4 regions of the Rhizobium sp. IY2 genome follow, and region 3 is predicted to be linked to each of the others. Evidence: predicted binding sites of a transcription regulator. Region 3 holds the regulator's gene; each other region holds the start of a gene.
What was found. Region 3 encodes PhoB, which activates phosphate uptake and scavenging genes when phosphate is short. Its sites were predicted from a motif close to TGTCATNNANCTGTCAT; they were not measured.
Positions count from the first base shown of each region.

Region 1: the regulator PhoB is predicted to act here: its motif matches at 5,328-5,344, upstream of ACMUVN_RS11445 (acid phosphatase).
Region 2: the regulator PhoB is predicted to act here: its motif matches at 4,396-4,412, upstream of ACMUVN_RS00495 (DUF1045 domain-containing protein).
Region 4: the regulator PhoB is predicted to act here: its motif matches at 3,011-3,027, upstream of ACMUVN_RS14590 (alpha-D-ribose 1-methylphosphonate 5-triphosphate diphosphatase).

Region 1 is NZ_JBLKNU010000002.1:592,178-599,336, reverse strand. Features, by position in the region: gene pcaF (3-oxoadipyl-CoA thiolase) at 1-1,136, opposite strand, end outside; gene ACMUVN_RS11460 (3-oxoacid CoA-transferase subunit B) at 1,146-1,835, opposite strand; gene ACMUVN_RS11455 (3-oxoacid CoA-transferase subunit A) at 1,832-2,539, opposite strand; gene ACMUVN_RS11450 (IclR family transcriptional regulator domain-containing protein) at 2,800-3,558, shown strand; gene ACMUVN_RS11445 (acid phosphatase) at 3,655-5,199, opposite strand; gene ACMUVN_RS11440 (cytochrome-c peroxidase) at 5,397-6,686, shown strand; gene ACMUVN_RS11435 (ArsR/SmtB family transcription factor) at 6,789-7,159, shown strand, end outside.
Region 2 is NZ_JBLKNU010000001.1:110,886-118,044, reverse strand. Features, by position in the region: gene ACMUVN_RS00525 (metallophosphoesterase family protein) at 1-587, opposite strand, end outside; gene uraH (hydroxyisourate hydrolase) at 861-1,217, opposite strand; gene ACMUVN_RS00515 (ureidoglycolate lyase) at 1,214-1,714, opposite strand; gene ACMUVN_RS00510 (DUF86 domain-containing protein) at 1,719-2,081, opposite strand; gene uraD (2-oxo-4-hydroxy-4-carboxy-5-ureidoimidazoline decarboxylase) at 2,078-2,578, opposite strand; gene puuE (allantoinase PuuE) at 2,578-3,501, opposite strand; gene ACMUVN_RS00495 (DUF1045 domain-containing protein) at 3,613-4,320, opposite strand; gene ACMUVN_RS00490 (NAD(P)/FAD-dependent oxidoreductase) at 4,435-5,613, opposite strand; gene mnmD (tRNA (5-methylaminomethyl-2-thiouridine)(34)-methyltransferase MnmD) at 5,612-6,352, shown strand; gene ACMUVN_RS00480 (response regulator) at 6,349-7,159, opposite strand, start outside.
Region 3 is NZ_JBLKNU010000011.1:89,017-96,175, forward strand. Features, by position in the region: gene ACMUVN_RS26895 (Hsp33 family molecular chaperone) at 1-808, opposite strand, end outside; gene argF (ornithine carbamoyltransferase) at 898-1,812, opposite strand; gene ACMUVN_RS26905 (aspartate aminotransferase family protein) at 1,853-3,052, opposite strand; gene ACMUVN_RS26910 (GcrA family cell cycle regulator) at 3,476-4,009, shown strand; gene phoB (phosphate regulon transcriptional regulator PhoB) at 4,270-4,953, opposite strand; gene phoU (phosphate signaling complex protein PhoU) at 5,101-5,814, opposite strand; gene pstB (phosphate ABC transporter ATP-binding protein PstB) at 5,859-6,674, opposite strand; gene pstA (phosphate ABC transporter permease PstA) at 6,690-7,159, opposite strand, start outside.
Region 4 is NZ_JBLKNU010000003.1:189,924-197,082, forward strand. Features, by position in the region: gene ACMUVN_RS14570 (molybdopterin oxidoreductase family protein) at 1-268, shown strand, start outside; gene ACMUVN_RS14575 (NUDIX domain-containing protein) at 265-855, shown strand; gene ACMUVN_RS14580 (FAD-dependent oxidoreductase) at 923-2,221, opposite strand; gene ACMUVN_RS14585 (PadR family transcriptional regulator) at 2,232-2,846, opposite strand; gene ACMUVN_RS14590 (alpha-D-ribose 1-methylphosphonate 5-triphosphate diphosphatase) at 3,085-4,254, shown strand; gene purN (phosphoribosylglycinamide formyltransferase) at 5,043-5,714, opposite strand; gene purM (phosphoribosylformylglycinamidine cyclo-ligase) at 5,711-6,784, opposite strand; gene ACMUVN_RS14605 (AI-2E family transporter) at 7,030-7,159, shown strand, end outside.

The DNA of each region.
Region 1 (7,159 bases), on a different contig from region 3:
CCGCCGGTCTCACGAAGCTCCAGCGCCGCCGTGCCGGTGATGCGTGCACCCGACATGCCAAGCGGATGGCCGAGCGCAATCGCGCCGCCATTGCGGTTCACCCGCGCATCATCATCGGCAATGCCGAGCGCGCGCAACACTGCCAGCCCCTGGCTGGCGAAGGCCTCGTTGAGTTCGATCACGTCGAACTGTTCGGCGGTCATGCCGAGCCGCGCCATCAGCTTGCGTGAGGCCGGGATCGGCCCGACACCCATCACCCTTGGCGGAACGGCGGCGGCAGCACCACCGAGAATGCGGGCGATCGGCGTCAGGCCATATTTCCGGGCCGCCGCTTCCGAAGCGACGATCAACGCCGCCGCCCCGTCATTGACGCCGGAGGCATTGCCGGCCGTCACCGTGCCGCCCTCCTTCTTGAAAGGCGTGGCGAGTTTCGCCAGCGTCTCGATCGTCGTCGCCCGCGGATGTTCGTCTTTTTCGACGATGACGGGATCACCCTTACGCTGCGGAATGATCACCGGGGTGATTTCCTTCGCCAGCCGTCCGTTCGCCTGGGCGGCCGCCGCCTTCGCCTGGCTTCGCACCGCGAAGGCATCCTGGTCCTCACGGCTGACATGATAGTCCTCGGCAACGTTCTCACCGGTCTCCGGCATGGAATCGACGCCATATTGCTTCTTCATCAGCGGATTGACGAAGCGCCAGCCGATCGTCGTGTCGTGGATTTCGGCGGCGCGTGAAAAGGCCGTCTCGGCCTTCGGCATGACGAAGGGCGCGCGCGACATGCTTTCGACGCCGCCGGCGACCATCAGCTCGGCCTCGCCGGAGCGGATGGCCCGCGCCGCCGTGATCACCGCGTCCATGCCGGAGCCGCAAAGCCGGTTGATCGTCGTGCCCGGAACTGAGATCGGCAGGCCGGCCAGCAGCGCCGACATGCGCGCGACATTGCGATTATCCTCGCCCGCCTGGTTGGCGCAGCCGAAGATCACATCATCGACGGCTTCCCAATTGACGGCGGCATTTCGTTGCATCAGCGCTTTCAGCGGAATGGCGCCGAGATCGTCGGCGCGCACTTGGGACAGCGAACCGGCGAAGCGGCCGATCGGCGTTCTGACATAGTCGCAGATAAAGGCTTCGGTCATGGCTTTTCCTCAGAGTTGCGGGACGACGAGGTCGCCAACCGGCCCTTCGACGTGCAGCGGCGCGCCGGTCATCGCCTGCAATTCCTCTTGCGACATCGCGGCGAGCTTTTCGCGCAGGACGAAGCGTCCCTTGACGATGTCGATGACGGCGTGGCTCGTATAGACGCGGGTGATGCAGGCAACGCCGGTCAGCGGGAAGGTGCACTTCTCCACCAGCTTCGGCTCGCCCGTCTTGGTGACGTGTTCGGTGATGACACAGACTTGCTTGGCGCCGTGCACCAGGTCCATGGCGCCGCCGACGGCCGGCACGCCTTTGCTGCCCACCCGCCAGTTGGCGAGGTCACCGCTCTGAGCCACCTGATAGGCGCCGAGGATCGCGACGTCGAGGTGGCCGCCGCGCACCATGGCGAAGCTGTCGGCATGATGGAAGAAGGCGGCACCCGGCTTCAGCGTCACCGCCTTCTTGCCGGCATTGATCAGGTCCCAGTCCTCTTCGCCCGCCGCCGGCGGCTCGCCGAAATTCAGGATGCCGTTTTCCGTGTGGAAGATCGCCTGACGGCCGGGCGGCTGATATCGGGCGACCATTTCGGGAAAGCCGATGCCGAGGTTGACATAGGCGCCGTCGGCAATGTCCTGCGCGGCGCGCCAGGCGATCTGCGCGTTGGAAAGCTTGATGTCTTCACGAGTGTCGATGGTCATACGTAGGCCACTCCGGCTCGAATGAGCTCTTCTTCCTGTTGGGGATTGGGAACGGCGACAACGCGGTCGACGAAGATGCCGGGTGTCACCACGTGTTCGGGATCGATGCCGCCGGCCGGCACGATCGACGAGACCTGGACGATCGTCTTTTCCGCCGCCATGCACATCAGCGGATTGAAGTTGCGGCCGGCCTTGTTGTAGGTGAGGTTGCCCTGGATATCGCCGATTTCAGCCTTCACGATCGCAAAGTCGGCCTTCAGCCAGCGCTCCTGCACATAGTGGCGGCCATCGAACTCGGCGATGACCTTGCCGTTGGCCAGTTCGGTGCCGTAAGCCGTCGGCGTATAGAAAGCAGGGATGCCCGCCCCGCCGGCGCGGATGCGCTCGGCAAGCGTTCCCTGCGGCACCAGCTCGAGCTCGATCTCGCCGGCTAGATATTTATCCGTGAAGGCGCGCGGATCCGACGACCGCGGAAAGGAACAGATCATTTTCCGGACCAAGCCGGCATCGATCATCGCGGCGATGCCGATGCGCCCGTTGCCGGCATTGTTGTTGATCACGGTCAGGTTCTTCGAGCCCTTGTCGATCAGGGCATGAATGAGCTCGATCGGCGCGCCCGAGCCACCGAAACCACCGATCATGACGGTCGCGCCGTCACCGATCTCAGAGACGGCTTCCGCCGTGCTCCCGACTGTCTTGTCCATGCGGGATCTCTCCTTGGCTATGCGATCGGGAACTGGTTCCCGTCCTTCGAGCGTCAGGGATAAAGCGCAGCGGGCCGGACGGCAAGAAGTTTGTGCGATATTTGACATTTGTTCGTATATCGCACAATAAGGAGTGGTCGGGCGCAGCCCGAGCAATCGATCCAGCGAATCGATTGCAGCGACGAATGCCCGAAGCGCAAGCGAAGGGCGAAGCACGATAGAACGCGGTCCGACAGGCAACCCCAAGACAGGAGCCCACCATGCGCGAAACGGATTTCGTCAGCGGTTTTGCCCGCGGCCTGAAAGTCATTGAAGCCTTCGGTGAGACGCGGCAGCGGCTTTCCATTGCCGAGGCGTCGAAACTGACGGCGCTCGATCGCGCCGCCGTGCGCCGCTCGCTGCTGACGCTCGCCGAACTCGGTTATGCCGATTACGACGGCAAGTTCTTCACCCTGACACCGAAGATCCTGCGGCTTGGCCATGCCTATCTCGCGGCGACGCCGCTGCCGGCGCTGCTGCAACCGCATCTCGATCTTCTCTCCGAAAAGGCCGGCCAGAGTGCCTCGGCCTCGGTGCTCGACGGCACCGAAATCGTCTATGTCGCCCGCGCCTCGCAGCGCCGCGTCATGTCGATCAATTTGACCCCCGGAAGCCGCCTGCCCGCCTACTGCGCCTCGATGGGCCGGGTGCTGCTTGCGGCCCTTTCCGAGAGCGAGGCGCGCGCCATCCTGGCCCGCAGCGAGCTGAAGAAGAACACTGTGAATACCAGAACCGATCCGGAGGAGCTCATCACAGAATTCCGCCGTGTGCGCGCCGAGGGCTACGCCATCATCGATCAGGAGCTGGAGATCGGTCTCTGCTCCATTGCCGTGCCCATCGACAACGACCGCGGCGAAACCGTCGCGGCGATCAATATCGGGGCGCCGGCCGCTCTCGTGCCGGCCGCGGAGATGAAGGAGCGGTATCTGCCGCTGCTGAAGGAAACGCAGACCGCATTGCGACCATTACTGCGGCGGTGACGGCAAGCAGTTCCAGCAAAAGTCCGCAGCGGTTTTGCGTCCGGAATACGTAAAGAAACAGATGGAGCGGCCCCGAACAGGGGCCGCTCGCAATCGTCAATGCGTCAGGTCGAGCGCGGCTGTGAGGTCGCCCATCGGCGGCCGATCATTGTTGCGCAGCGCCTTGTCGCGGGCGAGGATGCCGGGCAGCACCGGCAAATCATAGCGCGCGGTGATGAAGCGGATGATCGAGGTCGTGTCGTACTGGGTGTGATCGACCATGCCGCTCTTGGCGAAGGGCGAGATGATGAAGGCCGGAATGCGGTTGCCCGGGCCCCAGCGATCGGCCTTCGGCGGCGCGACGTGATCCCAGAAGCCGCCATTCTCGTCATAGGTGACGATGACGAGCATATGGCTCCATTGCGGGCTCTTCTCGAGGTGGGAGACGATATCGGCAAGATGCTGGTCGCCGCTCGACACGTCGGCATAACCGCCATGTTCGTTGAGGTTGCCCTGCGGTTTGTAGAAGGAGACCGCGGGCAGCTTGCCATCGTCGATATCCCTGAGGAAGGCTTCGCCGCCAAGACCGCCATCCCTCAGATGTTCGGCGCGCGCCGGCGTGCCTGGCGCGAAATTGGCGAAATAGTTGAACGGCTGGTGGTGGAACTGGAAGTTCGGCACCGGCGTGGCGTTCTTGCCGTCGAGGGCTGCCTGCCAGGCGCCGCTATACCATGCCCAGCTGACGCCCTTCAGCGACAGCAGGTCGCCGATGGTGATTTCATGCTGCGGAGGCAGCGTCGTTGCGGCGGTGGGATCGGCATAGGCCGGATCGCCGTCCTTGGCCGGCGGATTGGCGCTCGGCTGGTAGGGCGGCTGCATGGTGTTGACGGCGTAGAAGTCGGGGGTCAGCGTGCCGTCGGAGACGAATTTCGGGGCGCCCTCCAGCGCCGACTTCGGGCCGTTTTCCGCCACAACAAGCGACGTGCCGTCCGCATCGACCTTGGCAATGGTCGGCTTTGCCGGGTTCTTGTCGGCGTCGGGATAATAGGGCGTGCAGGCGCAGACCAGCGCGAAATGATTGAGGAAGGAACCGCCGAAGGCGCCCTGGAAGAAGTTGTCGGCAATGACGTATTTCTTGGCGACCTGCCACATCGGCAGGACGGAGCCGTCGTAGTGCCCCATGACGAGGCTGCCGGAATCGGCCCAGGCGACGAATTTGTCGTTCTTGCCGCCGTCGATCTGCATCTGCTCCTGGTAGAAGCGGTGCCAGAGATCGCGGGTGATGACCGAAGGCGACTGCGCAAAACCGTTGGGATCGTCGATCTCAAAGGTGGCGTTGGCAAGATGGGCCGACTGCGCCTCGGTGACGGCAGGCGTCACGCCTTTGGCGGTGAGGCCGCCCCAGGCGGGCGGCAGTTCGGATAGCGGCTGGCCGTCGCGGTCGAGCTGGCGGGCGTGATCGACGGTCGCGTTCGAGAGCCCGTCGACGCCGGGAAAGCTGCCGTAGAGATTATCGAAGCTGCGGTTTTCGGCATAGATGACGACGACATTGTCGATCTTGTCGTAACCGGCGGGCGTCGCATGGGCTGCCGTTGTGATCGCAAACGGCACGATGGCCGATCCGGCGAGACAGATGGAATGGAGGGTCTTCAGTCTTTTCACGTCAGTTCCTCATGGCTAGGGGGCGTTGGCTAGAGGGAGCGGAGAACGCTCGGGGGCGTCCAAACGCTATTCCGGCCGTCTATCAACTTTGTGACATCGGGGGTTGGCGTGATGCCGCAGGCGATAGCCGTCATCAATTTGTTGCAACCAGGTTCGATCATGGAGCAAACCAGTCTTAAGCTATTGGAATCCTTATCATGGCAATCAAGACCATCTGGCTTGTGCGGTCCGGCCTGGCGGTGAGCATGGGTGCTGTGGCGCTCTGTCTTGCCAGTCTTCCGCTGCGGCAAAGCAGCGCGGCGACCACGGCCGGCCTGCATCCCGGCCCGATGTCGCGCGCCGAGGCCTTTGCCCGAGCCGAAACGCTCACCGCGCTCGGCCGCAAGATATTCTCGGATGCCTCGCTGTCGGCCTCGGGGCTCCAGGCCTGCGCGTCCTGCCATGATCCGGCTCACGCCTTCGGTCCGGCATCGGCCACACCGGTCGAAATCGGCGGCCAGCATATGGACCGGCCGGGGCTGCGCGCCGTGCCGACGCTGCGCTACCTCCAGGCGGTACCCACCTTCACCGAGCATTATTACGATTCCGAGGACGAGGGCGACGAAAGCGTCGACAATGGCCCGACCGGCGGCCTGACCTGGGACGGCCGTGTCGACCACGGCGCCGATCAGGCGAAGATCCCGTTGCTTTCGCCCTTCGAGATGGGAAACAAGGATGCGGCCGAAGTGGTGGCAAAGCTGCAGAAGGCAGCCTATGCCGATGACATCGAGGCGGCATTCGGCGAGACGGTGTTCGACAATCCCGACGATGCCTTCGACGCCGCCGCCGAGGCGCTCGCCACCTTCGAACAGAGCGGCCCGGATTTTTATCCCTATTCCAGCCGCTACGACGCCTTTCTCGCCGGCAAGGCGACGCTGACAGCGCAGGAGCTACGGGGGCGGCAGCTGTTCGAGGATCCGGCCAAGGGCAACTGTTCGAGCTGTCATCTGAGCGAGCCTGCCAATGACGGCGAACCGCCGCAATTTTCCGATTTCGGCTTCCTCGGGCTCGCCGCTCCCCGCAATATGGCAATCCCGGCCAATAGCGATCCGAACTATCACGATCTCGGCCTCTGCGGCCCTCAGCGCACCGACTTTGCTGGACGCAGCGACTATTGCGGCCTGTTCCGCACCCCGACGCTGCGCAATGTCGCTCTGAAGAAGAGCTTCTTCCACAACGGCTATTTCCACTCGCTGCGCGACGTCGTCTCCTTCTATGCGACCCGCGACAGCGATCCCGGCCGGTGGTATCCGAAAAATTCAGATGGCACGGTCCGTAGATATGACGACCTGCCGCAAGCCTATTGGGACAATCTCAACCAGGACCCACCCTTCGGCCGGAAGTCCGGCGATGCGCCTGCCCTCACCGACCCCGAGATCGACGACATCGTCGCTTTCTTGGGAAGCCTGACGGATGCCGATCTGCTGCCCAAGTCGGCCGGGCATTAGGAATGACGTCTTTCTCAACAATAACAATCAAACCGTCGAAGCATCCCCACTTGATGTATCATGATTTCCGATATACATCATTTTATCGGAAATCATGGGGGAATGATGGAACGCTCGTTTTTGACGATTGCCGCCGGCGAAAATAACGATGCGATCCGCGCCCTTTCGGCGCCGGCGCGGATTGAGATTCTCAAGCTGCTCTGTGCCAAAGGGCCGATGAATATCAACGACATCGCACGCGCGCTTTCCCTCCCCCAATCCACCGTCGCAACCGGCATCCAGATTTTGGAGGACGCCCGGCTTGTCGATTCCCAGCTGGCGAAAGCCCGCAAGGGAAATCAGAAGATCTGCTCGGCGATCTACAGCGAAATTCTGATCAGCTTCGAGGAAAGTGCTGCCCAAAGGGCCAACAATATCATCGAAGTCGAGATGCCTGTGGGGTTGTACACCAGTTGCGACGTCCATGCGCCTTG
Region 2 (7,159 bases), on a different contig from region 3:
GGATGACCGGCCTCCACCTTGTGGTAATAGGGCATTTCGTCGTCATAGGCCGGGCAGCCGACGCTGCCGGGATTGACGATGAGGCGGCCGTCGGAAAGCATGATAGCTCGGGGAATGTGACTGTGGCCGCAGAGGATCAGCGGCAGGTCGACGCCCTCCGCCAGCGCCTCGATCGCTTCGATCGGCTTCAGAAAGACGAAGCCCTCCGGGGAAACCGATTCCAGCCAGTAGAGATTGTCGTCCTTCGGCGTCGCATGGCAGAGATAGACCTCGCCGCGATAGACGGTATCGAACGGCAGGCTACGCACCCAATCGAGATGCGACGACGACAATTGCCGATAGGCGGCGGCATCCGAGGCATGCATGGAAGCCGGATCCTGTTCGATGAGGTAGCGGTCGTGATTGCCGCGAACCGAGGTCAGGCTAAGCGGCATCAGCAGGTCTGCCGTCTTGCCCGCCTCGAGCGGTCCGCTGAAGAAATCGCCGAGATTGACGATCTCATCGATGCCCTGCGCACGAATATCCGCAAGCACCGCCTCCAACGCCAGATGGTTGCCGTGGATATCCGCAATTGCCGCGAACCGCATTTTTAGAGCCTTTCCTGGTCAGATTGAAGCATTCTGCCGGAGCAGGTTTTCGTCAGGGCAGAGGCGATTGGCGAAGGGCATACCTCTTGGTACGTCCGAGCCGATCGCCTTTGATCCTGGCGGAAAGATGCCCAGCCCTTCGGGTTGGCTGAAACGGGCCGGCTGATCGACCGGCCGGCTTGGCCGTAGAGCTGGGCTACGACGCGCGCCGGCCGGTCGACCATCCAACTCCGTTTGAGCCAACAGAATGCTTCAATCTGACCAGGAAAGGCTCTAACTCCCTCGATAGGTGGAATAGCCATAGGGCGAAATCAGCAGCGGCACATGGTAGTGCGCCGTGACATCGGCGATACCGAAGCGGATCGGCACGATGTCGAGGAAGGCAGGATGCGGCAGCGGCGTGCCGCTCGCCCTCAGATAGTCGCCAGCATGGAAGACCAGTTCATAAATGCCGGCCCGGAAGCCTTCGCCAACCAGGATGGGGCCACCGTCGACCCGGCCGTCGGCATTGGTCTCGACCGTCTTCAGATGTCTGCGGATCTCGCCGTCGAGCTGGAAAAGATCGATCCTCAGACCCTCGGCGGGCTTGCCGAGGGCGGTGTCGAGAACATGCGTGGTCAGTCCGGTCATGGGGCTGGCTCTTTGATGATGTAAGGGGTTTCGAAGAAGAATTCTTCCAGATTATTGCCCGGCCCATCGCGGTCGACAACCAGGAAATCTGAGGCTTGGCCGAGCACCATCAGCGGATGATGCCAGACGTTGCGGCGGTAGTTCACGCCCTGATCGCCACGCGCCAGAAACACCTGCGGCCTGTGCGGACGGCCGTTCTCGTCCTCGGAAACGATGACGAGAAAGGAACGGCCAGAGACCGGCGAGAAACTCTGGCTGCCGAATGGGTGCCGCTCCATCATGGTGATTTCATAGGGGAAGGCACGCGGCTGGCCACGAAAGAGGTTGATGATGACGCGTGCGCCTTCGCCCGTCGCTTCAGCGGCGGCCAGCGCGTGAAAACGCTCCGTCGTGCCGCCATTGATGAGCCGCATCGAGGCCGGATCGGCTTCGATCACCTCGCCGAAGGGTGCGAAGGCGGATTTGGTGAGCGGGCGGATCTCGAGAAATTCGGACATGGCTTCACTCGCCTTGGGCATGCCAGTAACGGACAGCGTCGATCGCGGAAAGAAGTTCCGGCAGCGTGCGATACGTCGCCTCCCAGATTTCGGAGGGATTGAGATCGAAGACGTCCTCGAGAATGCGATTGCCCGTGCCACAGATTTTCGTCCATGGCAGGTCGGGATGCTCGGTCGCAAATTCTGGATGTGTGACGAGCAGGCGGGACGCCGCAGCGCCGATGGTGAAGTGGCAGAAGGCAACCGCCTTGAAGGTGAGCTTGTCCCCGGCGAACGCCGCCTCATCCATTCCGCCGACGAAAGACAGCGCTTCGGATGCTGCCTCATACATCTCGTTGAGATAATCGATAGCGCGCCGCTCTTTCATTCAGCCTCCGGCAGCATCGATGTCAGCCGTAGCAGCGCGATCCGCTCGACCTGCGCCGTCGCGGTCGCAAATTCCTCGTCCCGATCGTTGCCGATGCGAGTTTCGAAAGCCGACAGGATGTCGTCTTTGCCGAGCCCCTTGACGGCGATGATGAAGGGAAAGCCGAATTTTTCGACATAGGCCGAATTGAGTTCGGTGAAGCGGCCGTGTTCGGCCGGGCTCAGCCGGTCGAGACCGGCGCCGGCCTGCTCCTTCCGGCTGTCTTCGGTGAGTTCGCCTGCTATGGCGAGGCGCCCGGCAAGATCGGGATGAGCCAGCAGCACGCCGAGACGCTCCTCTCGGCTTGCCGCCCGGAAGACGGCCACAAGGGCCGCATGCACGCCTGATGCCGTCAGCGGCGCCGGCAGGTGGCCGGCGTCATAGGCGCGCTCGGCAATAAAAGGCGAATGTTCGAAGACGCCGCCGAAGCGGGAGACAAAATCCTCGCGCGACATCATCAGAGCGCATCCGGCTGATGATGCTTGTGCCAGTGCTCGGCGATCTCGATGCGGCGCGGAATCCAGACCTTGTCGTGCTTCAGCACATATTCGATGAACCGCTTCAGTGCCGCCGCCCGGCCCGGGCGCCCGACGAGACGGCAATGCAGGCCGACCGACATCATCTTCGGGCTGCCCGCCTTGCCTTCCTCATAAAGCGTATCGAAGGCATCCTTCAGATAGGTGAAGAACTGATCGCCGGCGTTGAAGCCCTGCGGCGTCGCAAACCGCATGTCGTTGGTTTCGAGCGTATAGGGGATGATCAAGAAGGGTTTCCCGTCGACGCCCTTCACCCAATAAGGCAGGTCGTCGGCATAGGAATCGGAGGAATAGAGAAAACCGCCCTCCTCCTGCACCAGCCGAAGCGTATTGTCGGAAGGCTTGCCCTGATACATGCCGTAAGGCCGCTCACCGGTGAGTTCGGTGTGCAGCCGCACGGCTTCGAGGATATGCTTGCGCTCCAGATCTTCAGGAAAATCCTTGTATTCCAGCCAGCGGTAGCCGTGGCTGGCAATTTCCCAACCGGCCTCCTTCATCGCGGCGACGGCCTCTGGGTTGCGGGCCATTGCCAGCGTCACGCCGTAGACGGTCGCCTGCACCTTGAGATCGGTGAACATCCGCCAAAGCCGCCAGAAGCCGGCACGCGAACCATACTCGTAGATCGATTCCATGTTGAGGTTGCGCTGCCCAGGCCAGGCGGCTGCGCCGACGATTTCCGACAGCAGGTTTTCGGAAGCCGGATCGCCGTCAAGGATCGAACTCTCGCCGCCCTCCTCGTAGTTGATGACGAACTGCACGGCGACGCGTGCCTCGTCCGGCCATTTCGGATCGGGCGTCAGACGCCCATAACCGACAAGATTGCGCGGATAGGTCTCGGATACCATCAAATCACCTTCTGAAAAGACGGGGAACGGTAGCATCCGCAGCCGGAATGTCGAGACGGAAACTGCGCAACGGGACTTTCCCATTACGGAACAAGTCTTTAGCCTGGATATTCAGGCGATCTTGCGCGCGCTGACCTTGCCCATCGGATGCAGCGAATGAACGCGGAAAGGGCCGCCGGTGCCCTCCTCGATCATCAGCGCCACGTTGGAAACCGTGACCGGCTCGCATAGCACAGGCTCGAAGATCGTCTGCAGCGCCGGCTCGATCCGCGGCATGTCGATCGCGTTGACAGGGCCTGTCACCGGCATATGAAAGCGGAACTCCTCCATCACGTAAGGGCTACCCCAGCGATGCAGATTGGCAAATTGCGTCGCCGACAGCCCGTCCGGATCGCTGCGTTCGATCTCGGCCTCGCTCAGCGGCGCGCGGAAACGATCGAATTCCTGCACGATCGCCGAGGCGAGATACTGGATCTGCTCGCAGGGAATACTCGGCAGCAGGCTGTAGAAATTGCCGAGCCGGGCGACTTCGATACGCGGAATCTGGAAGGGAACGAAGGTCCCGGAAAAACGCATCAGATCGCGCAGGAGTTGCGCTTCCGACATCTCGTGAGACAAGTGAAATGGCGCCTTCAAAACGCCGTGAAAACCATAGCGCCGCGGCACGGCGGTATGGAAGGCGATCTCGTGAATGCCGAGACCACGAACGGCCGGAGGCTCCACCATATCGCCCGAAAACACGTTGCGGCCAAGCCAATTGGCGGCCACGAGCGATAGCGGGTCGCTCGCCGGGGGCGTGAAGCAAATGGCATAGCGCATGCAATTTCCTCCATCAAGGAAGTGAGCGCCGCTGCCTTCAGGCGCTGTCGATGCGCAAGCAGATAGGTGATTTGCATGACAGAATAACGAAACGCAGCGGCGCCTAATTCACGTTTAACGTGAAGCCGCCGCGATGTGGCTTGAAATTGCGAAACTTTCCGGCAACAAAAATCCGCAATCTGTATCGCCTGCGATTGCTATCGCCGCCTCCGCCAGTCGGTGCGCCAGGCCGAAGCTGACCTTGAAGCCGCCGGTCAGCGCGATCAGGCGTGGGTGATCGGGGTGGCGGCCGATCATCGGATCCCGGTCGGTCGCCTTCGGGCGAAGCCCCGCCCAGCGCTCGACGACCGGGGCGTCGCGAAGGCTTGGCACGACCACCCGCGCCGTCTCGATCAGCATGTCGAGCTGGGCGTCGGTCGACATGGGATCGTCAAAGCGGTTCTCACTGGTGCTGCCGATCGCCACGTGCCCGCCTTCATGCGCGACGACATAGAGCCCGTCGAGAAAGATCGTCGGCAGCGACGGGTCGATATCGGCTTTCAACAGAGCCGCCTGCCCTTTGACCGGCTGGCCGAGCGGCTGCTTCAGCCCGGGCGTCAGCTCCTGCAACAGCGGAAAGGACTGATAGCCGGCGGCCAGGATGCAGCGGCTGAAAGCCAAGCTTTCGCCGCCTATTTCGGCCGTGCCGCGATCGGGATCAAGGCCTGCAACCCTGGCATGTTCGATGATGCGCACATGTCTTGCCTGCCGCAGGAAGGCAACAAGCGCCGCGATCAGCAACCGCGGCGCAACGCGCGCGGCGAGCGTGTCGTGCACGAAGCCGCTCTCGCCGGCGGACGCCTCGATCCAGCCATCGACTGGCGGACTGTCGAGCACATGCCAGTGGAAGCGGCGCTCGCCCGCCCGCCAATGGCGCTCGGCGTCTTCGAAATGGCCGCGCGCTATGCGGTTGAGATGCGGCTTCGGCAACGGGATCAGCCGCCCCGACCTGGTATAACCGGCGGAAAGCCCGGTCATTGCTTCGAGCGCTGCGATTTCGGCTTCGAGTAGGACCAGCGCATCGAACTGGAACTGCTTCTTTTCAGACCACCGATCCGGCATATGCGGCATCAGCGCGCCGAGCAGGCCGCCGCTTGCGCCTTCGCCCAATCTGCCGGCGTCAGCAATAAGGGTACGGATGCCCCGGCGCTCGGCGTGGACGGCCGCCCAGAGACCCATGATGCCGCCGCCGACGATCAGCAATTCCGAGGATGATTGACCTGAGACCTGCTGCGGATTATCGGCTTTTTCCATGACAGACGTGAACCCCAATCAGATTGGCGCAGGCGCGCCGCAGCCGCTCGAATGGCGCGACGGCGATATGCCCTATTCCACCGCCTTTGGCGATCATTTTTATTGCCAGACGGATGGCCGGCTGGAATGCGGCCACGTCTTCCTCGCCGGCAACGGCCTGCCGGCGCGCTGGAACGGGCGGCAGGAATTCGTGATCGGCGAGCTCGGCTTCGGCACCGGCCTGAACTTCGCCGAGACCTGGCGGCAGTGGAAGCTCCACCGTGCCGGCGGCCAGCACCTGCATTTCATCTCCTTCGAGCTCCATCCGATGCGTGGCGAAGAGATCGGCCGGGCGCTGTCGCATTGGCCGGAGATCGATAGCGAGCGCGAGGCGCTGACGGCGGCCTGGCCGCAGACGCCTGCTGGAACCGTCTCGCTCGATCTCGATCCTCAGACGCGGCTCAGCGTCGTCTGCGGCCGCGCGCTCGACGGTGTCGCCGCGGCAAAGCCCGGCTTCGACGCCTGGTATCTCGACGGCTTCGCCCCGTCACGCAACGGCGACATGTGGTCGGAGGAACTGATGCGGCTCGTCTGCGAGAAAAGTGCCGCCGGCGGCACGTTCGCCACCTATGCGGCGGCCGGCTTCGTGCGCCGCAACCTCATTGCCGCCGGTTTTGCCGTCGAGCGCCGCCAAGGCTTCGCCGGCAAGCGCGAAATGCTCTGCGGTATCAAGGCGTCCCCGGGTCAGCGCGCGGATTAATAGCTGCTGCGCTCCGGCTGCCGCTCGCTCGTTCCGAGCCATTGCCGGATTTTCTCTTCCAACAATTCAGGGCTGATCGGCTTCGACATGTAATCGTCCATGCCGGCGTCGAGGCAAAGCTCGCGGTCGCTTTCGAGCGCATGGGCGGTGACCCCGATGATCGGCACGCGGTGCCCCTGGCCCTTTTCCCTTTCGCGGATCGTCTGGGTCGCCTGATGGCCGTTCATGACGGGCATGGAGACATCCATCATGATGATGCGCGGCGTATGCCGCTCCCAGGCAGCGACCGCCTCCTCACCATTCTCGACGACGAGGAAGGAAAGACCCGTTCCCTGCAGGATCTGCGTGAAGACGATCTGGTTGACCTCGTTGTCTTCGGCAACGAGCACGTCGACGAATTCGGCCGCCCGCTTCTGCGGCGCGGGTGCCGGCGGCTTTGCCGGTGCCGCCGTGTCCCTCTGCAGCCGGGCAATCTCGGCCTCGGAGGCCTGCTTGACGCGGCTGGCGCGCACCACTTCGACGACGGTGTTGCGCAGCACGTTGGCGCGCGCCGGCTTCATCAGATGCGCGTGGCCGTTGAGCGCCGCGAATTCCTTTTCCGTGCCGGAAATATCCATCGACGTCAGGAAGATGATCGGCAATTCGAAAAAGCGGGGATCGGCGCGGAGCCGGCGCGCGACATCGGCGCCGTTCATATCGGGCATGTGATAGTCGAGCACCACGGCATCGACGGCAATGCCGAGATCGGCCGCCGCCTCGAGGATCGCAAGGCCGGTACCGCCGCCTTCGGCGGCCACGCCGTCGAAA
Region 3 (7,159 bases):
CGCGCACGCCACGCTCATGGAACAGGCGGAACAGCAGCCGTTCGGTCCCGACCAGCGGATCCGTCAGTTCGTCGGCGTCGATGGTCTCGACCAGCGAACGGGCTTCGACCCAGGCATCGTCCTCGCCATGCAGGCGGTTGCCGGTGTCGCCGTCGCCGCCGTGGAGATCCGGCTGGCGCATGCGCTCCGGCGCCTCCGGCAGGAACTGGGCGACAAGGCCGCCTGCCCGCCAGCGATGGCGCGGCTTGCCCGCCTCGTCACGATCGAAGAGTTCGGCCGCGGCCAGGCGCACGCGCGTCGGGATCTGTTCCGACTGGCGGAAATAGACGCCGGCGATCTCCTCCAGCGAGGTGCCGTCGAGCGCGACGATGCCCTGATAGGGCTGGCCGAACTTGCCCTGGTCGATGGTGAAGGCGAGCACGCCCTTGCCGAGCAATTGCTCCGGCTCGGTTTCGCCTGCTTCAATCGCCCTGTTGAGCAGCGCCTGATCGAAACGGGCATAGGCGCGGACATTTTCCGGCGTCGAGAAATCGGCGACGAGAAGATCGACCGGGCCATCGCCCTTGGTCTGCACCGTGAACTTGCCGTCGAATTTCAGCGAGGTTCCGAGCAGCACCGTCAGCACGACGACTTCGGCAAGCAGCCGGGCGACGGGAGCGGGGTAATGATGGCGCTCGAGGATCGCATCGAGCATCGGGCCGAGCTGGACGGCGCGGCCGCGCACATCCAGACCCTCCACCTGAAAAGGGACGACATGGTCATCGCCGGCGAAATCAAACTGGCCGAGGGCGGCTGCAGCTTCTGCCATGGCTTTCACTCCTAGTTTTCAAGCGACTGCCCAGCGTGGCCTTCGCTCGCGCGGTCGCGAGTGTGTGACTCGCGACACCAGATTATGGTTCAGATCGCGCCCAGGCACCAAGCAAGAATCGACTTCTGCGCATGAAGGCGGTTTTCCGCCTCATCGAAGACTACGGATTGCGGACCGTCGATCACTTCGTCCGTCACTTCCTCACCGCGATGAGCAGGCAGGCAATGCATGAACAATGCATCATTGCCGGCCTTCGCCATCAAAGCCGCGTTGACCTGATAAGGCTGGAAGACATTGTGACCCCGGGCCCGATGTTCCTGATTCATGGAGACCCAGGTATCGGTCACCACGCAATCGACGCCGGCGACCGCACGGTCGGCATCATGGCAGAGCATGATCTCGGCGCCCTCATTGCGGGCCCAGTTCAGATAGTGATCCTTGGGCTCCGAGCCAAGGGGCACGGCCATGTTCATGCGATAGCCGAAGCGCGCCGCCCCTTCGACCAGCGAATGCAGCACATTGTTGCCATCGCCGGTCCAGGCGATGGTCTTGCCCTTGATCGGGCCGCGATGCTCTTCGAAGGTCATGATATCGGCCATGATCTGGCAGGGATGGGTGTCATCCGTCAGCGCATTGATCACGGGCACGGTCGCGTGCTCGGCAAGCTCCAGCAGCCTGGAATGCTCGGTGGTGCGGATCATGATCGCATCGACATAACGCGACAGCACCTTGGCGGTGTCGCCGATCGTCTCGGCGCGGCCGAGCTGCATCTCGGTGCCGGACAGGAACAGCGTTTCGCCGCCGAGCTGGCGCATGCCGACATCGAAGGAGACGCGGGTGCGCGTCGACGGCTTCTCGAAGATCATCGCCAGCATCTTGCCGGCGAGCGGCTTGTCGCCCGTGCCGGCCTTGAAGGCCTGCTTGCGGGCGAGCGCATCGTTCATGATGGTTCTGAGATCGGCTGACGTGACCGCCGAAAGATCGAGGAAATGTTTAGGAGCCATAGTCTTCTTACCTGTGCTGCGCCCGCAGGCGGCAATCCCTTCAAGCCGTCTTCTTGACCTTGGAGGCGCGAATGCTCTCGGCCGCGCGCTCGATGCGGGCAAGGCCCTCGCGGGCTTCCTCGGCGGTGACCACGAGGGGCGGAAGAAGGCGGATGACATTGTCGCCGGCGGGCACGCCGAGCAGATGGGCGGCGCGGATCGCCTGCAGCAGTTCGGCCGAGGGAATGGCGGCCTTGACGCCGAGCAACAGCCCCTCGCCCCTGATATCCTCGATCACATCGGGATAACGGTCCTTCAGCGAAGCGAGGCCCTGGCGGAAGACAAGCGCGACGTCGCGCACCTGCTGGAGGAAGCCATCGGCGAGAATGATGTCGAGCACGGCGCTGCCGACGGCCATGGCGAGCGGATTGCCGCCATAGGTCGAGCCGTGCGTGCCGGCCTTCATGCCGGAGGCAGCCTCTGATGTGGCAAGGCAGGCGCCGAGCGGGAAACCGCCGCCGATGCCCTTGGCGACCGCCATGATGTCGGGGGTGACGCCCGACCATTCATGGGCGAAGAGCCTGCCGGTGCGCCCGACACCGGTCTGGACCTCGTCGAGGATCAGCAGCAGGCCATTTTCGTCGCAGATCTGGCGCAGCGCCTTCATGAATTCGGGGGTGGCCGGACGCACGCCGCCCTCGCCCTGCACCGGCTCGATGAGAATTCCGGCCGTGGCATCGGTGATCGCGGCGCGCACCGCTTCGATGTCGCCGAAAGCCACCTGATCGAAACCGGGCGCCTTGGGGCCGAAGCCCTCAAGATATTTCTCCTGGCCGCCGGCGGCGATCGTCGCCAGCGTCCGGCCGTGAAAGGCGCCCTCGAAGGTGATGATATGGAAGCGCTCGGGATGACCCTTGGAATACTGATAACGGCGCGCCGTCTTGATCGCGCATTCGAGCGCCTCGGCGCCCGAATTGGTGAAGAACACCTTGTCGGCGAAGGTGGCGTCGGTCAGCCGTTTGGCCAGACGCTCCTGACCGGGGATCTCATAGATGTTGGAGAGATGCCAGACCTTGTCGGCCTGCTCCTTCAGCGCACCGACCACATGCGGATTGCTGTGGCCGACCGAAGTGACGGCGACGCCGGCGCCGAAATCGAGATATCGCTCGCCGCTTTCGGTGATCAGCCACACGCCCTCGCCTCGCTCGAACCGCAACGGGGCACGAGAATAGGTGTCATAAAGCGGCGCGGCTTCAGCCATAGCGCGATCTCCCATCGATGTTATCAAGCTCCGGACTCCGGCTAAGAAAACCAGGCCCGAAAAATCAAAAATGCCGCCTTGCGGCGGCGACTGGCACTATTTCCTTTTCGCGCTGCAATGTCAACAAAACTGCGCCCTTAGCGCATGCAGCAAGCTTGTACAGCAGCATTATCCGTCCTCAACAGGCATTATTGCAGAAATGCCACGCCGGGGCAGCAAGTTGGGGAAAACTTGAAATTCGATTCATCCGGATTCATGCGACTCTTGTCACGGAGTCAGCCTCACACTAGGTTAAAGTTCAATTACTAGACTGCATGCGGCGGAACTAGTCACCAAAATTGATCAAGCGTTTCTTGTTTCGGAGCCTTCCGGGACAACGGTGAGGGATTCTGCCATCACCAACGCAAAAGGTGGAGACAGGGCATGAACTGGACAGACGAGCGGGTCGAGAAACTCAAGAAGCTCTGGGCCGAAGGACTGAGCGCCAGCCAGATCGCGGCACAACTTGGTGGCGTCAGCAGAAACGCGGTCATCGGCAAGGTGCATCGGCTGAGCCTCCCCGGCCGTGCCAAGGCCGGCGGTACCGCCAATGCCGCCCGAACGCCGAAACGCAATACTTCTGCGCCGCGCGCGCCGAACTACGCCTCACGGGTCGCCACTCGCACCGTTACCCGCCAGCAGGGCGCGACGATGCTGAAGGAAGAGATCGAGATCGAAACGATCGAGGAAATGGAATACGTGCCGAGAGGCAACGTGGTCGTTCCGATTTCCCGACGCCTCGGCCTGACGGAACTGACCGAACGCACCTGCAAGTGGCCGGTCGGCGATCCGCTGAAGGACGACTTCCACTTCTGCGGCTGCGAATCCCCCGACAATTCGCCCTATTGCAGCTATCACCAGAAGCTTGCCTACCAGCCGGTCAACGAACGCCGCCGGGCAGCAGCGCGGGCCAGCTGAGCGGGTAACATCGCCGGACAAGAGAAACGGGCCGACTGGCCCGTTTTTTTGTAGTTATTGGTTCGCGCGGATGGCTACCCCTCATCCGCCTGCCGGCACCTTCTCCCCGCTTGCGGGGCGAAGGGGATATGCCGCGACCTCTCCGTTCCCCGCTGACCTCTCGCAGGGCACGTGCCCTCGCCCCGGTTTACGGGGAGAGGGTTAGAGTGAGGGGCAGACGCTAGCTCGAGCGACGTTGTCAGCAATCAGAATGGAGGCCCTCAGGCTTCCATCGAATAACCGGCACCGCGGACGGTGCGGATGACGTCCTGCATGTTGGAGAAATTCAGCGCCTTGCGCAGGCGGCCGACATGGACGTCGACCGTGCGTTCGTCGACATAGATATCGTGGCCCCAGACACCGTCGAGAAGCTGCGAGCGGGAGAAGACCCGGCCCGGCGACGACATCAGGAATTCCAGCAGGCGGAATTCGGTGGGGCCGAGGCGGACTTCGCGGGTCTTGCGATGGACCCGGTGGGTTTCGCGGTCGAGTTCGATATCGCCGCATTTCAGCACCGTCGACAGCACCTCGGGACGGGCGCGGCGCAGCATCGCCTTGACGCGGGCAACGAGCTCGGGGGTCGAGAAGGGCTTGACGACATAATCGTCGGCCCCCGTCGAAAGCCCGCGGACGCGCTCGCTCTCTTCGCCGCGCGCCGTCAGCATGATGATCGGCAGGCGCTCGGTTTCCGGCCGCATGCGCAGGCGCCGGCAGAGTTCGATGCCGGAGACGCCAGGCAGCATCCAATCGAGGATGAGCAGATCGGGCGTGCGCTCCTGAAGCCGCATTTCGGCTTCGTCGCCACGAAGGATGGTATCGACCTCGAAGCCTTCCGCTTCGAGATTGTAGCGAAGAAGCACGCTCAGGGCTTCCTCGTCTTCAACAACTGCAACTCTCGGGATCATGCGTGTCGGTCTCCTCGCGCATGATCCTTGAACCGGGGATGGTTCAAGCAATGCACCCTGCGCAAATTCAGAATTGGCTGCGACCTCTTTGCGCGCCCCGGATGGGCGCGCACGCAAGCTTCTAGCCCGGCCGTCCGGCCCGGGCGGTTATTCGGTTACCGCGCCGACGGTGTTGGCGCTGTCGTCTTTTGGACGATCGCCTTCCGGCTGCGCACCTGTCGCCATGTAAAAGATCGTCTCGGCGATGTTGGTGGCGTGGTCGCCGATGCGCTCGATGTTCTTGGCGCAGAAGAGAAGATGCGTGCAGCTGGTGATGTTGCGCGGATCTTCCATCATGTAGGTCAGGAGCTCGCGAAACAGCGAGGTGTACATCGCGTCGATCTCGTTGTCGCGTTCGCGGATCGCGTTCGCCTTGTCGGCGGAGCGATTGGTGTAGACATCGAGCACTTCCTTGAGCTGGACGAGCGCCAGTTCGGAGAGATGCTCGAGGCCGCGGGCGAGCTTGCGGGGAACGCCGGTGCTTTGGACGGCGATGACGCGTTTGGCGGTGTTCTTGCCGAGGTCGCCGACGCGTTCGAGATCGGCGGCGATGCGGATCGAGCCCATGATTTCGCGCAGGTCCGCGGCCATCGGCTGACGGCGGGCGATGGTGACGATCGCCTTGTCGCCGATTTCGCGTTCGGCGTGATCGAGGATCACATCGTCGGAGATGACCTTCTGCGCCAGCGCGGTATCGCCGTTGACCAGCGCCCGCACGGCTTCGGCGACCATCTGCTCGGCCAGGCCGCCCATTTCGGAAATCCGCCTGGACAGGAACTTCAGATCATCATCATAGGCAGAATAAATATGTGTCGATGCCATGGGGCTTTATCCTCGAATAACGGAAAGGCTTGGTGACGCCAGGATCAGCCGAAGCGACCCATGATGTAATCCTGGGTGCGCGGATCGTCCGGATTGGTGAACATCTTGTCGGTGTCGTTCTCCTCGACGAGATTGCCGAGGTGGAACATGGCGGTGCGCTGCGAGACGCGCGCGGCCTGCTGCATGGAGTGGGTAACGATGACGATCGTGTAGTTCTCGCGCAGCTCGTGGATCAGTTCCTCGACCTTGGCGGTGGCGATCGGGTCGAGCGCCGAGCAGGGCTCGTCCATCAGGATGACCTCAGGGCTGACGGCGACGGCACGGGCAATGCAGAGGCGCTGCTGCTGACCGCCGGACAGGCCGGTGCCGGATTCATGCACGCGGTCCTTGACCTCGTTCCAGAGGCCGGCGCGCTGCAGGCTGGTCTCGACGATCTGGTCGAGATCGGCCTTCGACTTGGCCAGGCCATGGATGCGCGGGCCGTAGGAGACGTTTTCGTAGATCGTCTTCGGAAACGGGTTCGGCTTCTGGAAGACCATGCCGACGCGGGCGCGAAGTTCGACGACGTCGATATCCGGATCATAGATATCGTCGGTGTCGAGCGTGATCTTGCCGGTGACGCGGCAGCCGTCGATCGTGTCGTTCATGCGGTTGAGGCTCCGCAGGAAGGTCGACTTGCCGCAGCCGGACGGGCCGATCAGGGCGGTTACGGTGTTTTCGCGGATGTTCAGGTTCACATCGAAAAGCGCGCGCTTTTCGCCGTAGTAAACCGAGACATCCTTTCCGATCATCTTATACGGGACGTTGCTCATCTTGTGATCCAGCGCCTTTTCAACTGCAGCTTCCGTCAACATGTTCATGATGTTTAACTCCGTTTACCAGCGGCGCTCGAAGCGACGACGCAAGAGGATGGCGCCCATGTTCATGACGATCAGGAACAGGAGCAGAACGATGATGGCACCCGAAGTACGCTCGACGAAGGCACGTTCGGCCTCGTTGGCCCACATATAGACCTGTACGGGCAGAGCCGTCGAGGGATCGAGCGGCGTCGTCGGCGCGTTGGCGACGAAGGCGACCATGCCGATCAGGAGCAGCGGCGCGGTTTCGCCGAGCGCATGCGCCAGGCCGATGATCGTGCCGGTGAGGATGCCGGGCATGGCGAGCGGCAGAACGTGGTGGAACACCATCTGCATCTTGGAAGCGCCGAGGCCGAGGGCTGCGGCGCGGATCGACGGCGGCACGGCGCGAAGAGCGGCACGCGTGGCGATGATGATCGTCGGCAGGGTCATCAGCGTCAGCACCAGGCCGCCGACCAGCGACGCCGAGCGCGGCAGGCCGATGAAGT
Region 4 (7,159 bases), on a different contig from region 3:
GATGATCAATCCCGCCGACGCCGAAGCCAATGGCATCGCCCATGGCGATCTCGTTCGCATTGGCAACAGCCGCGGCGATCTGCGCATCCACGCCCGCATCACCACCGAAGTGAAATCCGGCGTGCTGATCGCCGAGGGGCTTTGGCCGAACAAGGCGCATGTCGATGGCGAGGGCATCAATGTCTTGACCGGCGCCGACCCCGTCGCACCCTATGGCGGGGCGGCCGTTCACGACAACAAGGTCTGGCTTCGCAGGGACGCAGCATGATGCAGCCGACATCACGCGTGAAGATCGTCAGCGAAGAAATCCTGTCGAATGGCTGGACGCGGCTCTCCAGCTACCTGCTCGATTATATAGACCGCAAGGGCGCAACCCAGCGGTTGAAGCGGGAGGTCTACCACCGCACGCCCGCCGCCTGCATCCTGCTTTATGATCCCAGGCGCGACCTTGTCGTGCTCGTTCGCCAGTTCCGCCTCCCTGTTCATCTCAATGGCGATCCCGCCTGGACAATCGAGGTGCCGGCCGGCCTTCTCGATGATGATCATCCCGAGGCGGCGATCCGCCGCGAGGCGATGGAGGAGACCGGTTATCGGCTGCGCGACGCGCGCTTCCTGTTCAAATCCTATACCTCGCCGGGCGCCGTCACCGAGGTCGTCCACTTCTTCGCAGCCCTCATCGACACTGCCGACCGCGTGGCGGAAGGCGGCGGCCTGGACGAAGAGCACGAGGATATCGAGGTCCTCGAAGTCCCGCTCGACGCGGCCGCGGCAATGATCGAAACTGGCGAGATCTTCGATGCCAAGACGATCGTGCTGTTGCAATGGGCGCTGTTGAACAGGGGCAAACTTCGTTAGCGGGTAAGGCGATCGAGACCTGGTTCGTCAAGTTACTTCGGGCGGATCGACATGATCCGCGACCCGTTTAGTTTTCTCCGCGAACTCGCATCATCTGCTGAAAGGCGCGCTGCTTCAGTGCAGGTACCGCATTGATGATGCGCATTACGCCGCGCGTGACAGCGAGTTGAAGTCTGCCGACAATCGGCCGATGGACCAGGTCGCTGGCATCCATCTGCTTTTTCGATTCTCGGATCGCTTCGGTACTGTAGCGAAGCATCTCGACTTCGTAGGCATGTATGGCTTCGACAAGCGGTTTTCGCCCTTGGTTCGCTTCAACCAGCATGTGTCCGAGCAGTGCGGCATCGCGAAGCGCGGTATTGGCGCCCGCGCCTCGTCCTGGCGTCATCGTATGGACGGCGTCACCGAGCAGAGTGACATTCGAACTCGCCCAAGGCGTCAGCGGGACGGCGGTTCTCATCCTGATATCTTGGATCGTCGAGGGCTCCGTCATCTGAATGAGCGCATGTAAGTGCGGATGCCAGTCCCGGGTGAGTTTCAAGCCCAGTTCTCTCAATTGTTCGCCGCTCAGACCGGTCGGGTCCCGCGGCCAGTTCTGCCGAGCGCCCCATACCCCCCAACCGACGCTGTCCTCGTCGAGTGCTTCGACGAAGTCCGGCCAACGAGCAACAAAATCTGGGTCGCTTCTAGTGCCGGCGAACTCGAGCGAGTGAATGATTGCGCCGAAGCCCATCGGCGCCATGATCAGCGACATGCCTTGAAACATTTTGTCCGACAGCAGAGCTTTCGTCGCGACCGTCATCGGAATTTTGCCCCCGAGCGACACGATCCCCGTGTCTTCCAGACGCGCTTCCGGCAGACGTTGCTTGCGTACAGTCGAATTCGTGCCGTCAGCGCCCACCAGCACATCTCCCGTCGCGAGACTTCCATCCTGAAAGCAAGCTATGACCGACCCGTCGGCACTGTTTGTGTAACTTTGAAGCGTCTTCCCGAAGAAGACGTCGTCTTCAAGTCCTCTGAGTAGAACCCGCCTCAGCGCCTTTCGAATGACGTTCTTTTCACCGTCGAGAGCGTTCGGGCCTGCATCATCGATATCGAAGCTCAGGACTTCGCCCAGTTGTTCAGTGAGCATGTTGAAATAGCGTGGCGACCTGGCGCAGGTGGCGACATAGAGATCGTAGAGTTCGCCGGGGACACAGGCTTTTAGCGCGCGGCTTCCAGCCGGGCTGATGCCGACGCGATGACCACCACTGTCGGTGCTCGGCGCAAAGTCGCGCTCATATACCGCTATGCAAACCCCAGCCTGCTTAAGCAGATGTGCGAGTGCCAAACCGCCCGTCCCGGCGCCGATAATCAAAACCTTCATGGTGTTGGTCCTAGTCGAGTTTGGGGGCGATGGAGAATTTGGCGGCGATCTGTCTCAGCCACTCCTCTGTCCAGGTGATACGCTGGGCGCTGAGGTCCCCGACAATGCCACTGACCCAGGATAATTCGGCTGCGTGGATCGCTCGGAGATATTCCATCTCGAGAAGGAAGAGCCTTGGAACAGCCTGAGCTTCCTGCAAGACGTCGTCGATCCTGCGAAGTTCCGACTCGATGGCTTTTGCTCTGAGCTCAAGCTGGCTCGCCACATCATCAGGCGTAAGCAGCGGAAGAAATGACATCGCCGCGGGGAATTCCGGATATTCTCGCGTCAGGGTCGACAATATCGCCCGCATCCATTCAAGCGCGATTTCGCGGCCCTTCTCAGTTATCTCGTACACGGTTCGCTCTGGACGCTTGTCGTCCCGGACTGTTTTCCGCGGGATGATCAAGCCCTCGCGTTCGAGCCGCTGGATTGTTTGATAAAGGCTCGCCCTCTGCGTGACATTGATCACTTCGTCCTTGCCGCGCTCCTTAATGAGCCGCTGCATTCGGTAAGGATGCATTGGCTCTTCCATGAGCATTGCAAGGACGGCGAGCGCGACTGGAGAGCGTTTGATAGATGTCATAGTAATAATACTACTAGTTTATTTATAACTAGTCAATTCGAAGGCTCCAGGTCGCTGGATTCGAGACTCGCGCTGTTTGAAACGATGGTCGTGAATCCGCGCGGCGAGCGCATTCAACCAATTCCAAAGCGCAAGTTTCCGCTTTAAGGTGATCGCGCTCGAAATTTCATACGACTGTCACGAAGCGGTTTTATCCGCTGCGGCTTGTCAATCATCGGATGCGGTCAGGAGAAAGCCCATGTGGCTCAGCAATTTCACCCTCGTTCTCCCAAACGAGGTGGTGAGTGAAGGTGCCGTGCGTGTTGAGGATGGCGTCATCGCTGAGATCAGGCCGGAGCCGGTCGCCGCCGCTGCCGTCGATGGCGGCGGACGGCTGCTGATGCCCGGATTCGTCGATCTGCACGGCGACATGATCGAGCGCGAGATCGCCCCGCGGCCGAACGCGACGATGCCGATCGATTTCGGCATCCACGAACTCGACAAGAAGCTTGCCGCCGCCGGTGTCACGACCGCCTTTGCCGCCGTCTCTTTTGCGACCGAGAGCGTCTACGGCCATGTCCGTTCGCTGGAGACGACCTCGGCAGTGATCGAGGGCATCAACCGTCTGCGCGATGATCTGCTGATCGACCACCGCGTCCATGCCCGCTACGAAATCACCAATGTCGGTGCAGCCCCGGCACTCGAGCGTCTGCTGAATGCCGACCAGATCGACATGGTGTCGCTGACCGACCACACGCCGGGCCAGGGCCAATACAACAATCTGCAGAGCTACATCCTCAGCATTTCCGAGCGCCGCGCCATCTCAGAGGACATGGCGGCGGAGATCGTCGCCAAGCGCATCGCCATGCGCAACAATCCTGACATCGAGGCCAAGCTGAAGGAGATTGTCGCGCTGTCGCTGAAGCACAAGCTGTCGCTTGCCTCGCATGACGATGACAGCGTCGAAAAGGTCGCCGAAATGCATGATCTCGGCGTGACCATCAGCGAGTTTCCGGTCACGGCGCCTGCGGCGGAAGAGGCGCGCCGCCGTGGCCTCTGGACGCTGATGGGCGCGCCGAACGCGCTGCGCGGCCAGTCGATGTCGGGCAATCTCAGCGCCCTCGATGCCGCAAGGGCCGGCCTGCTCAGCGTCATCGCCGCCGATTATCATCCGGCCGCCTTCGTGCCCGGCATCTTCAAGCTTGCCGACATGGTGGAAGGCGGCCTGCCGGCAGCCGTTGCCATGGCGACCGGCAATGCGGCCCGTTCGGCCGGTCTGTCGGATCGTGGCGAGATCGCCCTTGGTCAGCGCGCCGATCTCGTCGTGGTCGAACCGGGCGATATCAACCGCATCCGCGCCACTTTCCGCGCCGGCCGCTTCGTCTACAGCGACGGCACGCTGCATCCGCTGCGGGCTTTGGCGGCTTAGCTGCACGTCTGAGCGTCGAAATAATCCCTCCACCACAGAATGACGAGATCCCGGCTAAGCTGGCTTTCTCGTCGACGGTACCCCGACTATCACATAACTCCGGAACAAGACGCCAACGATGCGGAGTCAAGATGTCATCTGAGCCGAGATTGCTGCACAAGGAGTGGGGGCTGCTGCCGTTCGTTTTAAGTGGAATCGCGACAATATGTGTAATTGTTGTGTCAATTTACTACGATAACCAATATGGTATCCCGAACGTCTATATAGGTGGCAAATATATACAATGCAAAAAATCGGCTGCTTCCTTATTGAATGCGATTATATTTGTATATAAGTATCCATGATTTGTTCTGATATTTATTTCTTTGATTTCTGTTGCTTTTTGTTATATATACGACAGGGGAATATTTGTTTTTGTTGTAATATATTTTGTAATATTCAACTATCCATTTGCTACGATATTGAGCGGATCCAAGATTGTTTTAAGTCAAGCTTCGGTAGAGACGCTGTGTGAGAGGGGAGGTTACGGCTCGGTCGCGATTCACCTTCCTCTATTGTTTTTGTCCTCTTACGTAATCATTGGAAATATTGTTCTGGTGGCCAAGCGATGGCTCAGAAGGAGAATCAAGAATACCTGATACCACAGGATGGAATCAGTTGGCTGACCTCTGTGATTATTTTGGGGTCATAGCGGCGGGCGCTGCTCAATTCTTTCCGAAAGCTCCGGTGTTCAGATCAGTAGGGAAGACCTGATAAAGTTACCGGCTTTCAGAAAATAGCGCAGCAATCTAAGCGCGGTCGCCGATCAGCGAAATCAGCTGTGCCTTGGGTGCGGCGGTCGAGGCCTCCGCGCCGACGGCCTTGCCGCCTTCCATCGTCACCCGGCCTTCGGCAAACAGCCGCAGCGCCTGCGGATAGATTTGATGTTCGATGGTGAGCACACGCGCGGCAAGGCTTTCGGCTGTGTCGCCCGAGAGAACCGGTACGGCCGCCTGGCCGATCACCGGCCCTTCATCCATGCCCTCGGTGACGAAATGCACCGTGCAGCCCGCGATCCGCATCCCGGCGTCGATCGCCCGCTGATGCGTATGCAGGCCGGGAAACAGCGGCAGCAGGGAAGGGTGGATGTTGAGCATCCGGCCTTCGTAACGCTGGATGAAAGTTGCCGTCAGTAGCCGCATGTAGCCTGCCAGGCACAGAATGTCGGGCGAAAGCTCGTCGAGCGCCGAAAAGATCGCCGCCTCATGCGCGTCCTTGCTGGCGTAGTCCTTGCGGGGGAAAGCGAAGGTGGCGATGCCTTCGGCATCAGCCTTGGCAAGCCCGCCGGCATCCGCCTTGTCGGAGATCACCCCGACGATCTCGGCCGGATAGTCGGCGGCCTTCGCCGCCGCAACCAACGCCATCATGTTGGAGCCGCTGCCTGATATGAAGACGACGACGCGTTTGCGCGGTGCGCTCATATCGCAAGCGTGCCCTTGTAGACCGTGCCGGCAGCGCCTTCGTCGCGGGCGATCATGCGGCCGAGCGTGATCACAGTCTCGCCCTCGGCTTCGAGGGCGGCCGAAACGGCCGCGACGTTCTCGGCGGCAACGACGGCGATCATGCCGACGCCGCAATTGAAGGTGCGCAGCATTTCCCTGGATTCGACGCCGCCCGTCTTGGCGAGCCACGAAAACACCGCTGGAACCTTGACGGCATCAAGATCGATCTCGGCGGCTAGGTGTTTCGGCAAGACGCGCGGAATGTTTTCCGGGAAACCGCCGCCGGTGATGTGCGCCAGCGCCTTGATGGCGCCGGTCTCGCGGATCGCCTTCAGAAGCGGCTTCACATAGATGCGGGTCGGCTCGAGCAGCGCTTCGCCGAGCAGCCTGCCTTCGGCAAAAGGTGCGGCGGCGCTCCAGTCGAGGCCGGACAGTTCCACGATCTTGCGTACCAGCGAAAAGCCGTTGGAATGGACGCCGGAGGAGGCGAGGCCGAGGATCACGTCACCCTCGGCGATATCGCCCGAGGGCAGCAGCTTGCCGCGTTCGGCAGCACCCACGGCAAAACCGGCGAGATCGTAGTCGCCGGAGGAATACATGCCGGGCATCTCGGCGGTCTCGCCGCCGATCAGCGCGCAGCCGGCCTCGCGGCAGCCGGCGGCAATGCCGCCGACGATGGCTGCGCCCTGGTCGGGGTCGAGCTTGCCGGTCGCGAAATAATCGAGGAAGAACAGCGGCTCGGCGCCCTGCACCACGAGATCGTTGACGCACATGGCGACGAGGTCGATGCCGACGGTGTCGTGATAGTCGGCATCGATGGCGATCTTCAGCTTGGTGCCGACGCCGTCATTGGCGGCGACCAGAACCGGATCGCTGAAGCCCGCCGCCTTGAGGTCGAAGAGCCCGCCGAAGCCGCCGATCTCGCCATCGGCGCCGGGACGGCGCGTCGAACGCACTGCCGGCTTGATCTTCTCGACGAGGAGGTTGCCGGCATCGATATCGACGCCTGCATCGCTATATGTCAGGCCGTTTTTCCCAGACTGGCTCATGCTGGTCTCCGATGGCTATTTCAGGCGGCAAACGTGCCGCGTCATCTGCCGGTCGCAATTGCATGACAGGGGCGTTTATGCAAGCGTTGCATGGCAAAAGCCCCCAATTTCCCGCGTCTCCCTCCACCCTTTCCGGGATTTGACGCGACAGGGTTGACCATCTTTGCGCCTGCATCCTATGTGCTGAATGGCCGCTTCGGATCGGATGCGGCGTTTGGCGGCGGCGAGCAATCAACGGGGAAGCGATGCCACAGCATGTCAGCGGCAACAGTCTCAAGCGTCAGATCTTCTTCTGGCTGGCAGTGCTCGTCTTCTTCATCGTCTTTCTCTATGTCTTCAGCTCGATCCTGCTGCCTTTCATCGCCGGCATGGCGA